DNA from 2 places in the Micromonospora sp. NPDC047465 genome. Region 2 is predicted to be linked to the other one. Evidence: predicted binding sites of a transcription regulator. Region 2 holds the regulator's gene; the other holds the start of a gene.
The links. The regulator HrcA, encoded in region 2, represses chaperone genes, less so after heat shock. The targets are predictions, from matches to a motif close to GGTTNGCACNCTCNNNNNGAGNGTGCNAACC.
Positions count from the first base shown of each region.

Region 1: groL (chaperonin GroEL) is a predicted target of HrcA. The motif match lies at 1,503-1,533, and genes of this name have one in related genera.

Region 1 covers NZ_JBEYTP010000039.1:5,392-13,198, reverse strand. Annotated here, with positions in the region: gene ABZ793_RS27335 (cold-shock protein) at 1-128, shown strand, start outside; gene ABZ793_RS27330 (hypothetical protein) at 391-1,455, shown strand; gene groL (chaperonin GroEL) at 1,731-3,353, shown strand; gene ABZ793_RS27320 (hypothetical protein) at 3,413-3,610, opposite strand; gene ABZ793_RS27315 (GNAT family N-acetyltransferase) at 3,703-4,626, opposite strand; gene ABZ793_RS27310 (S8 family serine peptidase) at 4,673-7,195, opposite strand; gene ABZ793_RS27305 (glycerol-3-phosphate dehydrogenase/oxidase) at 7,276-7,807, shown strand, end outside.
Region 2 covers NZ_JBEYTP010000026.1:61,725-69,531, forward strand. Annotated here, with positions in the region: gene hemW (radical SAM family heme chaperone HemW) at 1-179, shown strand, start outside; gene ABZ793_RS22710 (DUF4870 domain-containing protein) at 305-967, opposite strand; gene hrcA (heat-inducible transcriptional repressor HrcA) at 1,213-2,235, shown strand; gene dnaJ (molecular chaperone DnaJ) at 2,309-3,454, shown strand; gene ABZ793_RS22725 (16S rRNA (uracil(1498)-N(3))-methyltransferase) at 3,550-4,284, shown strand; gene ABZ793_RS22730 (SDR family oxidoreductase) at 4,288-5,049, opposite strand; gene ABZ793_RS22735 (histidine triad nucleotide-binding protein) at 5,146-5,505, shown strand; gene ABZ793_RS22740 (serine hydrolase domain-containing protein) at 5,502-6,878, shown strand; gene ABZ793_RS22745 (PhoH family protein) at 7,067-7,807, shown strand, end outside.

The sequences.
Region 1 (7,807 bases), on a different contig from region 2:
TCTTCGTCCACTTCTCCGCGATCGAGATGGACGGCTACAAGGCGCTGGACGACGGCCAGCGGGTGGAGTTCGAGATCGCCCAGGGCCAGAAGGGGCCCCAGGCCGAGCGCGTACGCGTCATCGCCTGACCCCCGTCCGCCACGGACCGGGCGGGTGACCCGCTTCGAACACGTGGGTTCGGCGGGTGGGGTGGTGGCGTGTGGTGGGCGCTGTCGAGCTGCCCCGTCCGTAGGGCCACCCCGCCTCTGTAGGACCATGCCTCGCATCCGGCTCGGCCGCCTGCGAGGCATGGCGTGCCCCATCTGGTCCGTGGCGTGGCACCCCGGACTGCGGTGCGGGCGCCAGGCAGGGAAGATCGTGAACCGGTTCAGCCGTCGCTGAGGAGGGTTCATGTCCGACCAGCCGCCCCAGGCCACGCCCCCGCCGGGGGATCCCGACCCCGCCACGGCCGGCGACGCGAGCGCGCCGCAGCCGCAGGGGTGGGTCTTCCCGCCCACCGGCGGGTTCCCGGCCGGCTCCGGCCCGTACGGCGGGCAGCCGTGGTATCCGGGCGCGCCGGTCGCGTACCCGGGGCAGCCGGTCCACGGGTGGTACCCGCCCGGCCACGGCCTCGACCCCGCCGACCCGCTGGTCACCCCGCCCGGCGGAGGCGTGAACGGCTGGTTCGCCCGGTGCGTCGGCGCGGTGCGCCGGGGCTGGAAGCCGCTGCTGCCGATCCTGCTGCTCACCCAGGTGCTGCCGGCCGTGGTGCTGTCGGTGCTCGCGCTGGTGGTCGACCCGTCGGCCCGGTGGGACGAGTCGATGGCCGACGACCCGGCCGCGCTGCCCGACACCTTCCTGGCCGACCTCGGCACCATGATGGCCGTGCTGATCGGCGGCGCCCTGGTCTTCGGCCTGGTGCAGAGTCTCGGCTGGGCCGCCGGCACCTGGGTGGTCGCCCGGCAGGCGGCCGGCCAGCCGGTGACCGTCGGCGCCGCGCTGGGCTACGGCCTGCGCCGGGCGCCGGGCCTCTGGGGCTGGACCCTGTTGATGAGCGTGATCATCGGGCTCGGGGTCTGCTTCTGCGTCATCCCCGGCATCTACTTCGCCTTCGCGCTGGGCATGGCCGGCCCGGTCTACCTCTTCGAGCGGCAGCACCCGATCGGCCGCTCGTACCGGATGTTCCACGACCGGCTGGGCCTGCTGCTCGGCCGGGTGGCGCTCGTCGCGGCGGCGGTGATCGTCGGGGGCGGGGCGGCCGGCCTGGTGGAGGGCATCGGCTCGCTGCCGTTCGGCGTCACCCCGCTGGAGTCGCCCGGCACGGCGGTGGGCGCGATCGCGGTGGCGGTGCTCGGCGGCGTGCTGGGCCTGCCCACCCACCTCGCCCAGCTGGTCGGCCTGGTCGTCACGTACGCCGAGCAGCGCGCCCACGAGGGGCCGGTGGACAGCGCGCGGCTGGCCGGTGAACTCGGCTGAGCGGGGCGGGCGTGCTTGCACTCGGCAGGGGAGAGTGCTAAACAAGTCATTGGCACTCGCATACCGTGAGTGCCAATGGTCGGGGCGGTAGGGCCACGGCCGCACGGGCGTCCACACGCCGGTGCGGCACATGGCCGGTCGTCGCGGGCTATCCGGCCCGGCCGAGGAGACGTCGTCGTCGCCAGGTGGCGACGTCCCCAAGGTGCGTACACCAGGCGGCCCATCCGGGACACAACCTCCGGGTGGCCCGTGAGTGTCCAGGAGGACAACGCCGTATGGCCAAGATGATCGCGTTCGACGAAGAGGCGCGCCGGGGCCTCGAGCGGGGCATGAACCAGCTCGCCGACGCCGTGAAGGTGACCCTCGGCCCCAAGGGCCGCAACGTCGTGCTCGAAAAGAAGTGGGGTGCCCCCACCATCACCAACGATGGTGTGAGCATCGCCAAGGAGATCGAGCTCGAGGACCCCTACGAGAAGATCGGCGCCGAGCTGGTCAAGGAGGTCGCCAAGAAGACCGACGACGTCGCCGGTGACGGCACGACGACGGCGACCGTCCTGGCCCAGGCCCTCGTCCGCGAGGGTCTGCGCAACGTGGCCGCCGGTGCCAACCCGATGGCCCTGAAGCGGGGCATCGAGGCCGCCGTGGCCAGCGTCTCGGAGGAGCTGTCCAAGCTCGCCAAGGACGTCGAGACCAAGGAGCAGATCGCCTCCACCGCCTCCATCTCCGCCGGTGACAGCACCGTCGGCGAGATCATCGCCGAGGCGATGGACAAGGTCGGCAAGGAAGGCGTCATCACCGTCGAGGAGAGCAACACCTTCGGCCTGGAGCTGGAGCTCACCGAGGGTATGCGCTTCGACAAGGGCTACATCTCGGCCTACTTCATGACCGACCCGGAGCGCATGGAGGCCGTCTTCGACGACCCCTACCTCCTGATCGTCAACAGCAAGATCTCGTCGGTCAAGGACCTGCTCCCGATCCTCGAGAAGGTCATGCAGTCGGGCAAGCCGCTGCTGATCATCGCCGAGGACATCGAGGGCGAGGCCCTGGCCACCCTGGTCGTCAACAAGGTCCGGGGCACCTTCAAGTCGGTCGCCGTCAAGGCGCCGGGCTTCGGTGACCGCCGCAAGGCCATGCTGGCCGACATCGCCATCCTCACCGGTGGCCAGGTCATCAGCGAGGAGGTCGGCCTCAAGCTGGACGCCGTCGGCCTCGACATGCTGGGCCGCGCCCGCAAGGTCGTGGTGACCAAGGACGAGACCACCATCGTCGACGGTGCCGGCGACGCCGAGCAGATCCAGGGCCGGGTCAACCAGATCCGGGCCGAGATCGACAAGAGCGACTCCGACTACGACCGCGAGAAGCTGCAGGAGCGGCTGGCCAAGCTGGCCGGCGGCGTCGCGGTGATCAAGGTCGGCGCGGCCACCGAGGTCGAGCTGAAGGAGCGCAAGCACCGCATCGAGGACGCCGTCCGCAACGCGAAGGCCGCCGTCGAGGAGGGCATCGTCCCGGGTGGTGGCGTCGCGCTGGTGCAGGCCGGCAAGACCGCCTTCGACAAGCTGGACCTGACCGGCGACGAGGCGACCGGCGCGCAGATCGTCAAGATCGCGCTGGACGCCCCGCTGCGGCAGATCGCCGTCAACGCCGGCCTCGAGGGCGGCGTGGTCGTCGAGCACGTCCGCAACATCGAGCCGGGTCACGGCCTCAACGCCGCCAACGGCGAGTACGTCGACCTGCTGGCCGCGGGCATCATCGACCCGGCCAAGGTGACCCGTTCGGCGCTGCAGAACGCCTCGTCGATCGCGGCGCTCTTCCTCACCACCGAGGCCGTCGTGGCGGACAAGCCGGAGAAGACCCCGGCCGCGCCGGCTGGTCCGGGTGGCGGGGACATGGACTTCTGAGTCCAGTTCCACGTACGCCGGAAGGGGCGGGCCGCGTCAGCGGTCCGCCCCTTCCGCCGTCAGGTCGGCAGTGGTCGTTGGTTGCGTCTCTTCTGCGCCCGGCCGTACGGCTGCGGGATCTGGACCGGCTCGTCGACCAGCGTCACCGGCTCGTCGGTCGGCTCGTCGGCACCGCTCATCTCCGCCTGCTGCTCGGCGTCGCCGTAGTCGAGCCGGTCGAACGGCAACGGGCCGGGGCGTTCGTCGTCCGTGGTCATGGCTGCCTCCTCTACCGAAACGGTAGGGGGCGTCGATCAAAGATGGGGGCGAATGGGGTTATCGACGTCTATATCCCCTTCGCCCCCTTCCGTCACTCCCCGAGCGTCCTGCGGTACAGGAAGAAGACCCGCTCGATCCGGGCGCCCGCGCTGCCCGAGTAGAACGGCACCGGCCCCACCCAGCCGATCTGCGCCGCCGTCACGCCCGCCGCCCGCTGGTCGCGCAGGCAGCGGCGCAGCAGCACCCCGCCGATCCCCGAGCCCTCCGCCGCCGGGGCGGTGCCCATCGGCCCGAACCAGCTCGGCCGGGACGACCCGTACGCGGCGAAGCCGAGCACCTCGCCGTCGCGCTCGGCCAGGTGGCAGCCCGCCCCTTCCCGGCCCACCGAGCCGGCCAGCTCCGCGTCCCAGGCGCCGCCGAACGTGGCGCGGGCGAACTCCGCCAGCGCCGGCAGGTCGGCCGGCTCGGCGCGGCGGACCGAGACACCCCGGCCGGCCAGCCGTGCCTCCGCCGCCTCCGTGGAGCGCAACGCGGGGGAGTCGTCGTACGACAGGTCGGCGGTCATGTTCCACGCCGTCCGGTCCTGCCGGTAGCCGAGCGCCAGCGCGGCGCAGACCGCCGGGGTGTAGCGCACGTCGATCCCGGGCCAGGCGTAGTACGGCGGGTTCCCCGCCAGCAGCACCTCGGCCGCGCCGAGACCGGCCAGGGTCCGCTCGGCGGACGACAGCAGCGCCCGCCCGACGCCCCGGCGCCGGTGGTCGGGGTGCACCGCCACGAGGTCCACGTGCCCGAGCCCGGCGTCCCGCCCCGACAGGGAGCAGACCAGCACCCCGACCAGCTCCGCCCCCCGGTACGCGCCCAGCGCGACGACCGGCCGGTCGGCGGCCGCCCGGGCCCAGAGCGCGGCCACGAGGGCCGGCGCCTCGGCGGCGTCCTCGGGCAGGTCCAGTGCCCGGCGGCACAGCTCCACCACGGGCGCCCGGTCGGCGGTCAGCTCGACGATCTCCGCATCCATGGTCGCCGACCCTAGAGCACGGGGTGCGGGGGAGGGCAAGGGCCGCTCACCCGCGGGCCGCCCGCACCGCCGCGTACGCGTCGACCAGGCCGGCGCCGGTGATGTTCGCGTCGCCGCCGCAGGTCTCCGTCCGGGAGGCGTACGTCGCCTCGGCCGGGGTCGCCGTGTCCCGCAGGATCTGCCGGGTGCGCGGCAGGTCGCCCACCAGCGCCGGGTTGGCCGACCACATCAGCGCCACGACGCCGGCCACCTGCGGGGTCGCCATCGAGGTGCCGCTCATGGTGGCGTACCCGCCGCCGGGCATCGCCGACAGCACCTCCTCGCCGGGGGCGACCAGGTCCGGCTTCGCCGCCCCCGGCACCGGTCCGCGGGACGAGAAGTCGGTGACCTGGCGCCGCTGGTCCACCGCGCCGACGGTCAGCACGTCCGCGTACGGCGCGGGCGGGTCGTCGATCGAGCCGCAGTACGGGCCGGTGTTGCCGGCGGCGGCGACGACCAGGATGCCGGCGGCCTCCAGGGCGGCGGTGGCCGGCCGGAGTGCGCGCGGGTCGCAGCCCTCGATCGGCGGGCAGCCCCACGAGTTGGTGAGGATCTCCGGGGCGCGCGCCGGGCGCCCGTCCGTGAACGGGTTCCCGCCGGGCGGGAAGGGCGCCAGCATGAACTGGAGGCAGTCCAGGTAGTACCCGGGATTGCCCAGGTTGCGGTCCAGGTTGACGCAGCCCACCCACTGCGCGCCCGGGGCCACCCCGATCCCCCCTCGGCCCACCGCGCTGCCCACGGTGTGCGTGCCGTGCCCGCCCTGGTCGGTCGGGGAGCGGGTGCCGTCCCACGGGTCGTACCAGGAGTCGTCGCCGCCCCGGAAGCCGGCGGCCAGCGCCGGGTGCCCGCCGTCCACCCCGGAGTCGGAGCTGCCCACCACGATCCCGGAGCCGTCCACCCCGAGCTGCGACCACACGCGGTCCGCGCCGAGCATCCGGACGTTCCACTCCGGGCCGGCCGGCGCGGGCGCGGTGCCCCGACTGCGGCCGGCCGGCGCGGGCAGCGGCCGCACCCGCTGGCTGACCAGCACCCGGGCCACCTCCGGCCGGCGGGACAGCCAGGCCCGCACCGCCGGCCCGCCGTCCACCTCGACGGCGTTGATCAGGTAGTAGGAGGTGTGGTCCAGCCGCAGCCGGCGCAGGTCCCGGCGCAGGTCGGCCTGGGTCCGCTCGGCGGTGTCGACCAGCCGCCGGTAGACCTCGCCGGCCCGCGCGTCCCGGCCGGCCCGCCCGGCCGTCGCCGGCACCCCGCCCAGGTCGGCCTGCTCGCGCAGCACCACGAACAGCCGCTCGCCGTGCAGGCCGGGCTGGCCCGCGCCGACGGCCACCGCGCCGACCGCGACCAGCAACGCCGCGGCGGTCACCCCGGCCACCCGCCGGCTCGGCCGCCGGCCGCGGGGCCGGGCCAGCAGCACGCCGTACGCCACGGCGAGCACGGCCGCGACGGCGAGTCCGGCGCCGGCGGCGGCCGCCACCCAGAACGGCACGTCGCGGGTGTTGGCCAGGACGAGGGTGATCTCCTCGGGATCGGTGAAGGCCAGCGGGCCGAAGACGGCGAGCCCGACCAGCCAGCGGGTGGCGGCGCGGACCCCGGCCCGCCCGCCCGGCTCACTTCCGCCCGGCTCACTTCCGCTGGTGTCCGACGGGCCAGCCGGGGCGGTGCCCGACGGGGCGGCCGGCACCGTGCCCGGCGGCGCGGCCGGGGTGGCGGCGGCCGGGCGGCGGGCCGCCGCGTGCAGGGCGGCCAGCGCGAAGCCGGCCGGCGGCAGGGTCAGCAGCAGGGGCAGTTGGGCCCCGGACTGCCCGACCCCGGCGGCGAGGACGAGCAGCGCGACTCCGGCGACCAGCCCGCCGACCAGCACCAGCCGGGCCGGCCGGGGCGGCTCGCCGACGGCGAAGCGGGACCAGAAGGCGTCGTCCAGCAGCGCCCCGGCCAGCACGCCCAGGGCGGCGGCGGCGAGCCCGGCGAGCACCGTCTCCAGCAGCCCGCCGAGCGCCCCCAGCCAGACCCACGGCAGCAGCAGCGCCAGCCCGCCGGCCACCCCGAGCAGGGTGGCGGTCGGGGCGGAGGGCCGGCGCGGGGCGGCGGCGCGGCGGGCGAGCGCCCGCAGGACGAGGGTGGCCAGGGCGGCCGTGGCGGCGAGCGCCGCGAGGTACGCCTCGTGGTGCACCGGCGGGAGCGCCCGGAGCAGCCCCAGCGCGCCGAACACGAGTGCCGCGGCCAGCCAGGCCCGGCCGGTGGCGCGGACCGCCGCCGAGCGGGGCAGCAGGGCGAGCGGAAGCGCGGGCGCGCCGACCAGCAGCACGGTGAACAGCACCGTCGCCGGCCAGAGCCACACCACGCGGTGCAGCCCGGAGGCCAGCACGATCTGGTCGGCCAGCCACCCGCCGAGCTGGCTGACCACCACGACCCCGACCGTCCAGCAGCCGGCGACCACCGCCGCCACCACGGGCCACGGACTCGACCGGGCCGGCGCGGCCGGCGGGAGCGGGGCGGGCTGACCAGCGGGGAACGGGGGGCCGATCTCCATTCCTCAGACAGTACGGCGCGGACGGTGTGTGCCGCCGGTGTGGCCGTGACGGTTACCGTGGACGGGTGCGCGACCCCAACGTGTCCCGAACCGAGGCCAGCCAGCTCTCCCCTGAGCGCCGGGCCACCGACCTGCGCCGCCTGCGGGCCGAACGCTTCGACGTGCTGGTCATCGGCGGTGGGGTGACCGGGGCGGGCGCCGCCCTCGACGCGGCCTCGCGGGGGCTGAAGGTGGCCCTGGTGGAGGCGCGCGACTACGCCGCCGGCACCTCCAGCCGCTCCAGCAAGCTGATCCACGGCGGCCTGCGCTACCTGGAGCAGCTCGAGTTCCACCTGGTGCACGAGGCGCTCACCGAGCGCGGCCTGCTCGCCACCCGGCTCGCCCCGCACCTGGTGCGGCCGGTGCCCATCCTGGTCCCGCTGCCCGGCGGGCGCGGCGCGCGCGACCTGCCCGGCCGGCTGTTCCGCCGCTCCTACTACGGCGCCGGAGTGGCGGCGTACGACGCCTTCGCCGGGATCTTCGGCGGCGGCCGGGGCATGCCGCTGCACCGCCACCTGACCCGCGAGGGCGCCCGCCGGGTCTTCCCCAGCCTGCGACCCGACGCGCTGGCCG
Region 2 (7,807 bases):
GGCTGCGGCTCGCCTCCGGGCTGCCGCTGGACGCCCTCGACGACGCCGGCCGGGCCGGCGCCGAGCGGGCGCTCGCCGACGGACTGCTGGCCGGCCCCGACCACGCGGCGGGCCGGGCGGTGCTGACCCTGCGGGGGCGGTTGCTCGCCGACGCGGTCGTCCGCGACCTGCTGCCCTGAGGCGCGGAGGCCCCGCCGTGCGGCGGCGCGGGCGGGGAGGCCCCGCCATGTGGCGGCGCGGTCGGGAAGGCCCACGCCGTGTGGCGGCGCGTGGCCGGTCCGGCCGGGGGAGCGGCCGGCCCGGCTCACCTGGTGAAGCTGTAGGCCATCGGGTAGCGGTAGAGCACGCCCTCGTTGGCCTTGACCCCGGCGACGATCCCGAAGATCAGCGGCACCAGCCAGACGAGCATCGGGACGAAGAACAGGATCCCGCAGGTGATCAGGGTGAGCACCCAGCTCAGCACGCCCACGATCGCCCAGGTGATCTGGAAGTTCAGCGCCGCGACGGCGTGCGCCCGGACGGTCGGCGACTGTTGCCCCCGGGCCATCAGCGCGATGAGCGGCGCGACCCAGCCGAGCAGGCCGCCGCCGACGATCACCCCGACCGCGCCGCCGAAGTGGGCGATCAGGGCCCAGTTCTTGTCCTCGTTGTTGGCGTAGCCGCCGGTGGGCGCGCCGTAGCCGCCGCCGGTCGGATAGCCGACCCCCGGCGGGGGGTAGCCGCCCGGCGGGGGATAGCCCCCGGGCGGCGGGTAGCCACCCGGCGGAGGGTAGCCGCCCGACGGCGGTTGGTCACCGGTGGGCGGCGGATAGCCACCGGGCGGGGGATAGCCGCCCGGGCCCGGTGCCCCGGACAGTGGTGCGGTGGGTTCGTCGGAGCCGGCCGGCCCGGGAACCCCCGACGGAGCGGCCGGGTCCGGCCGGTCGCCGGGGTCCCCCGCTCTGGGAGGGCGAGGTGGTTCAGTCATGGACGTCACGGTAGGGGCCGCGGGCAAGGCCGCACCAGAGCGACTCCGACCGGGATGTCCGGATGATCGGCTCTGGCGCCGCCGCCTCCGCGGGCCGTGTGGCGCCGGTCGGATCGCCGTCCCAGGTTGATCATCGCGTCGGCGGGCGCGCCGACGTAGACTGGCACTCGTCCGTAGCGAGTGCCAGCAACCCGCCCGCCCCTCGGGGCGCGGGGGGTCCGACGTGCGACAGGAGGTGGGGAACGATGGGTCTCGACGACCGCAAGCTCGCCGTGCTGCGCGCGATCGTCGAGGACTACGTCGCCACGCAGGAGCCCGTCGGCAGCAAGTCGCTGGTCGAGCGGCACCAGCTCGGGGTCTCCCCGGCGACCGTCCGCAACGACATGGCCGTGCTGGAGGAGGAGGGCTACATCCGCCAGCCGCACACCAGCGCCGGCCGGGTGCCCACCGACCGCGGCTACCGGCTCTTCGTGGACCGGCTGTCCAAGGTCAAGCCGCTCAGCCCGGCCGAGCGCCGCGCGATCGAGCGTTTCCTGGTCGGCGCGGTCGACCTCGACGACGTGGTGCACCGCACCGTACGGCTGCTGGCGCAGCTGACCCGGCAGGTCGCCGTGGTGCAGTACCCGAGCCTGGCCCGCTCCTCCGTCCGCCACCTGGAGCTGGTGCCGATCTCCACGACCCGGCTGATGCTGGTCATGATCGCCGACACCGGCCGGGTCGAGCAGCGGCTGGTCGAGCTGCCCGGGCCGATCCCCGCCGACGACGTCACGGACCTGCGCCGGCTGGTCAACGAGAAGCTGGTCGGCACCCGGCTGTCCGAGACCCCGCCGCTGGTGCAGGCGCTGGTCGACGAGTCGGTGCCGCACCTGCGGCCGGCCATGACCACCCTCTCCACCGTGCTGCTGGAGACGCTGGTCGAGCGGCACGAGGAGCGGATCGCGCTGGCCGGCACGGCCAATCTCACCCGCGGCGGCCTGCTCGACTTCCAGGGCTCGCTGCGCCCCATCCTGGAGGCGCTGGAGGAGGAGGTCGTGCTGCTCAAGCTCATCGGCGAGGCGGAGCCGAGCACGACCCGGGTGCTGATCGGCGACGAGAACGAGATCGACAACCTGCGCGCCGCCTCGGTGGTCAGCACCGGCTACGGGCCGGGCGCGACGATCGTGGGTGGGCTCGGCGTGCTCGGGCCGACCCGGATGGACTACCCCGGCACCATCGCCACGGTGAGGGCCGTGGCACGCTACGTGGGCGAGCTGCTGGCCCAGAACTGACCAGTCAGGGCCGACGGCCGGCTCCGGCCGACGACCGGCGCAACGCGAGACGAACATGAGGACACGGAACGCAGTGGCCAGGGACTACTACGGCATTCTCGGGGTGAGCCGGGAAGCCTCCGACGACGAGATCAAGCGCGCCTACCGGAAGCTGGCGCGGCAGTTCCACCCGGACGTCAATCCGGACCCGGAGGCACAGGAGAAGTTCAAGGACATCAACGCCGCGTACGAGGTCCTCTCGGACGACCGGAAACGGCAGATCGTCGACCTGGGCGGCGACCCGCTCGCCCCGGGCGGCGGGGGCGCGGGAGGCCCGGGCGGTCCCGGCGGCGCCGGCCCGTTCGTCGGCTTCCAGGACATCATGGACGCGTTCTTCGGCGGCGCGGCCGGCGGGTCGCGGGGCCCGCGACCGCGGACCCGGCCGGGCGCCGACGCGATCCTGCGGCTGGAGCTGGACCTGAACGAGACCGCGTTCGGCGTCGAGGCGCCGATCACCGTCGACACCGCCGTGCTCTGCACCACCTGCTCCGGCGCCGGCACCGCGGCCGGCACCCATCTCGCCACCTGCGAGGCGTGCGGCGGCCGTGGCGAGGTGCAGTCGGTGCAGCGCACCTTCCTCGGTCAGGTGGTCTCCGCGCGCCCCTGCACCGTCTGCCAGGGCTACGGCACCACCATCCCGCACCCCTGCCCGACGTGCGCCGGCGACGGCCGTGTCCGCACCCGGCGTTCGCTGACCGTCAAGATCCCCGCCGGGGTCGAGGACGGCATGCGCATCCGGCTGGCCCAGCAGGGCGAGGTCGGCCCGGGCGGCGGCACCGCCGGCGACCTCTACGTCGAGATCCACGAGCGGCCGCACGACGTCTACTCCCGCAAGGGCGACGACCTGCACTGCCGGGTCACCGTGCCGATGACCGCCGCCGCCCTCGGCACCCGGCTGACCATCAAGACGCTGGACAGCGAGGAGACGGTCGACGTCAAGGCCGGCACCCAGCCGGGCAGCACGCTGCGGCTGCGCGCCCGGGGCGTGCCGCACCTGCGCGGCACCGGCCGGGGCGACCTCTACGTCCACCTCGACGTGCGTACCCCGACGAAGCTCGACGCCGACCAGGAGCGGATGCTGCGCGACTTCGCCAAGACCCGGGGCGAGGAGGTCGCCGAGCTGACCAAGCAGGGCGGCTTCTTCTCCCGGATGCGCGACGCCTTCAACGGCCACGCCTGACGGCACGCCCCCGGGCCGCCGCGCTCCGCGGCGGCCCGGTCGGCTCCACCGCCCTCGCCGCCCCGACGGCCGCCGGGGCGGCTAGCCTGATCGTCGTGTCCGCGCCGCTGTTCCTGGTCGAGTCGCTGCCCACCGCCGACCGGCTGACCCTCGACGGCCCCGAGGGGCACCACGCCGCCACCGTGCAGCGGCTCCGCGTCGGCGAGGAACTGCTGCTCGCCGACGGGCGGGGCGGCACCGCCGCCGCCGTGGTCACCGCCGTCGGCCGCGGCACCCTCGACCTGGAGATCACCTCCCGGGGGTACGTCGACGCCTCCGTCCCGCGCCTGGTCGTGGTGCAGGGCATCGCCAAGGGCGACCGGGGCGAGCTGGCCGTGCAGGCGATGACCGAGGTCGGGGTGGACGAGATCGTGCCCTGGGCGGCGGCCCGCTCGGTCACCCAGTGGCGCGGCGACCGGGGCGTACGGGCGCGGGAGAAGTGGGCGGCGACCGCCCGGGAGGCGGCCAAGCAGGCCCGCCGCGCCTGGCTGCCCGTGGTGGCGGGGACGCCGGACGAGTCCACCGCCCGGGTCGCGCGCCGCATCGGCGGGGCCGCGGCGGCGTTCGTGCTGCACGAGGAGGCGCAGGAGCGGCTGACCACCGTCGAGCTGCCGGCCACGGGCGAGATCGTGCTGGTCGTCGGGCCGGAGGGCGGGATCGCCGACAGCGAGCTGGACACCTTCACCGGGGCCGGGGCCCGCGCCGTCCGCCTGGGCCCGTCGGTGCTGCGCACCTCGACGGCCGGCGTGGCCGCCCTCGCGGTGCTCGCCACCCGCCTCGCCCGTTGGTGACGCTCAGCTGCGCAGGTAGGAGGCGCCGTTCAGGTCGACGATGGTGCCGGAGGCCCACTCCGACTGCGGGGAGGCGAGCCAGTGCACGGCGGCGGCGATCTCCTCGGGGCGGCCCACCCGGTTGAACGGGCTCTGCGCCCGGATGGCGGCGCCCCGCTCCCCGCGCAGGTGCTCCGTGGTCATGTCGGTCTCCACGAAGCCCGGGGCCACCGTGGCGACGGTGATGCCGTACGGGGCCAGGGCCACCGCCAGCGACTGCCCCAGCGCGTTCAGCCCCGCCTTGCTCGCCCCGTACGCCGGCTGCTCCGGCTCGCCCCGGAAGGCGCCCCGGGAGGAGACGTTGACGATCCGGCCGCCCCGGTCGCGCATGTGCTGGGCGGCGCACCAGATGACGTTGCCCGCGCCGGTCAGGTTGGTCTCCACCACCTGCCGCCACTGCGCGCGCCACTGCGCGTAGGAGGCGCCGAAGACCGGGTGCGGGGCGTCCCGGTCGCCGTACACCCCGGCGTTGTTGACCAGCACGTCCAGCCCGCCCAGCAGGCCGGCCGCCTCGTCCACCATGGCCCGTACGGCGTCCGGGTCGGTCAGGTCGGCGCGGACCACCACGTGCCCCTCGCCGGGCAGTTCGGCGCGCAGCCGCCCGGCCGCCTCCGCCGAGTCGCGGTGGTGGATCGCCACCCGGTCCCCGCTCGCCGCGAACGCCGTCGCCACCGCCCGCCCGATGCCGCGCGAGGCCCCCGTCACCAGTACCGCCCGTGAAGTCACGCCGGCCATCATGCCGCGCCGGCCCCGTCCGCCGTGATGAAGGGCCCCCTCGTCCACGGCGGGCGTCGGCAGGGAGCCCTTCCTTACACTGCCCCGATGGGAACCGACTGCCTGTTCTGCCGCATCGTCGCCGGGGAGATCCCGGCCACCGTCGTGCGGGAAACCGCCACCACGCTCGCCTTCCGCGACATCGGCCCGAAGGCGCCGGTGCACGTGCTGGTCATCCCGAAGGAGCACTACGCCGACGTGGCGACGCTCGCCCAGGGCGACCCGGCGCTGGCCGGCGAGGTGCTCGCCACGGCCGCCGCGGTGGCCGAGGACGAGGGGCTGCTCGGCGACGGCTTCCGGCTGATGTTCAACACCGGCGCGCACGGCGGCCAGGAGGTCTTCCACGTGCACGCGCACGTGCTCGGCGGGGCGCCGCTGGGCCCGATGCTGGCCCGGGACCTCGCGTGACGGCGGTCGACGACCGGCTGTCCCGGCTGGTGCGCACGGTCCAGGCGCAGGCCCGGGTGCCGGCGGTCTCGGCGGCCCTGCACCGGGCCGACCGCCCGCTCTGGACGTGCACGGTCGGCGGCACCGGCAACGACACCGAGCTGGGGCCGGGCACCCGGTTCCGGATCGGCTCGGTCACGAAGACGTTCACCGCCGTGCTGACGCTCCAGTGCCGCGACGCCGGCCTGCTCGACCTGGACGACCCGCTGGGCCGCCACCTGGACCTGCCGGCCCACGGCGAGCTGACCGTGCGCCGGTTGCTGTCGCACACCGCCGGCCTGCAACGGGAGCCGTACGGCGACGTCTGGGACAGCTTGCGCGCGCCCGACGTCGACGAGCTGGTCGCCGACCTCGCCCGGGCCGAGCGGGTGCTGCCGCCGGGCCGCCGCTACCACTACTCCAACCTCGGCATGGCGCTGCTCGGCCGGCTCGTCGGCCACCTGCGGGGCGGCACCTGGGCGGAGGTGCTCGCCGAGCGGGTGCTGACCCCGCTGGGGCTGGCCGACACCTCGGTGACGCCGGGCCCGCACGCCGCGACCGGGTTCCTGGTCGACGCGTACTCCGACGAGGCGCACCCGGAGCCGCCCACGGACTTCGGCGCGGTGGGGCCGGCGGCGCAGCTCTGGAGCACCGCCACCGACATGGCCCGCTGGGCGGCCTTCCTCGCCGACCCGGCGGCGCTGGACCCGGCGGGCGCGGTGCTCGCCCCGGCCACGCTGGAGGAGATGCGCTGGCCGGCGACGGTGACCGACGAGACGCTCTGGGCCGGCGGCTTCGGGCTCGGGCTGATCCTGGTGCCGCAGGGCAAGCGGATCATGCACGTCGGGCACGACGGCGCGATGCCCGGCTTCCTGGCCGGCGTCTACGGCCGGCGCGGCGGCGAGGAAACTCCGGGCGCGATGGGCGTCGCCGTGCTCGGCTCCTCCGGCACCGCCGGCGAGGTCCTCGACCTGCCGCACCGGCTGCTGGCCGCCGCCGTCGAGCACGACCCGGCCGACGTCGCGCCGTGGCGGCCGGGCCCGCCCGCCCCGGAGGGCGTACGCGGGCTGCTCGGCCGCTGGTGGGGCGAGGGCTTCGAGTACGTCTTCTCGTGGCACGACGGCGCGCTGCGGGCCCGGGGCGCCGACGACCCGGCGGGGAAGCCGCCGGCGGTCTTCGCGCCGCTGCCCGACCAGCCGGACGTGTACCGCACGGTCTCCGGGCGCGAGGTGGGCGAGCTGCTGCGGCTCACCCGGGACGAGCACGGCGCGGTGGTCCGGATGCACTGGGCGACCTACCGGTTCACCCGCACCCAGGAGACCTTCGACCGGTACGACTTCCGCGCCGGCTCCTGACGGCGGCGCGCACGGGCGGGGCGGGGCCGACGCGGGCCGCGTCCCGTCCGTGCCGTCCCGCACGCGCGGAAATGGGCACGGTGCCGCCGCTGTTGAGCAGATACGATGGAGGCAACGTCAGCGCGCCGCGCCAGCAGGCCCGGCGCCGAGATCGAGAGCAGGTGGCGCAGGGCCTCTCGGCCCGACCTATGACCGGCACCCCACCTCCCGGCCCGCCCCGGGTGCAGACCAGGATCACCGTTCCGGATTCCAAGATCATGGTCAACCTGCTCGGCGCGGGTGACGAGATCCTGCGACTGGTCGAGCGCTCGGTCAACAGTGACGTGCACGTCCGGGGCAACGAGATCACCATCACCGGCGCCCCCGCCGACAACGCCCTCGCCGAGCGGATCTTCAGCGAGCTGCTCGAACTCATCGAGAAAGGCGAGACCCTGACCACTGACGCCGTCCGGCGTACCGTCGGCATGCTCGAGCAGGGCGGCGCCGAGCGGCCCGCCGAGGTCCTGACGCTCAACATCCTCTCCCGGCGCGGGCGCACCATCCGCCCCAAGACGCTGGGGCAGAAGCGCTACGTCGACGCGATCGACGCGCACACCATCGTCTTCGGCATCGGCCCCGCCGGCACCGGCAAGACCTACCTGGCCATGGCCAAGGCCGTCCAGGCCCTGCAGGCCAAGCAGGTAAACCGGATCATCCTCACCCGGCCGGCGGTCGAGGCGGGGGAGCGGCTCGGCTTCCTGCCCGGCACGCTCAACGAGAAGATCGACCCCTACCTGCGCCCGCTCTACGACGCGCTGCACGACATGCTCGACCCCGACACCATCCCCAAGCTGATGGCGGCGGGCACGATCGAGGTCGCGCCGCTGGCGTACATGCGGGGGCGTACCCTCAACGACGCGTTCATCATCCTTGACGAGGCACAGAACACC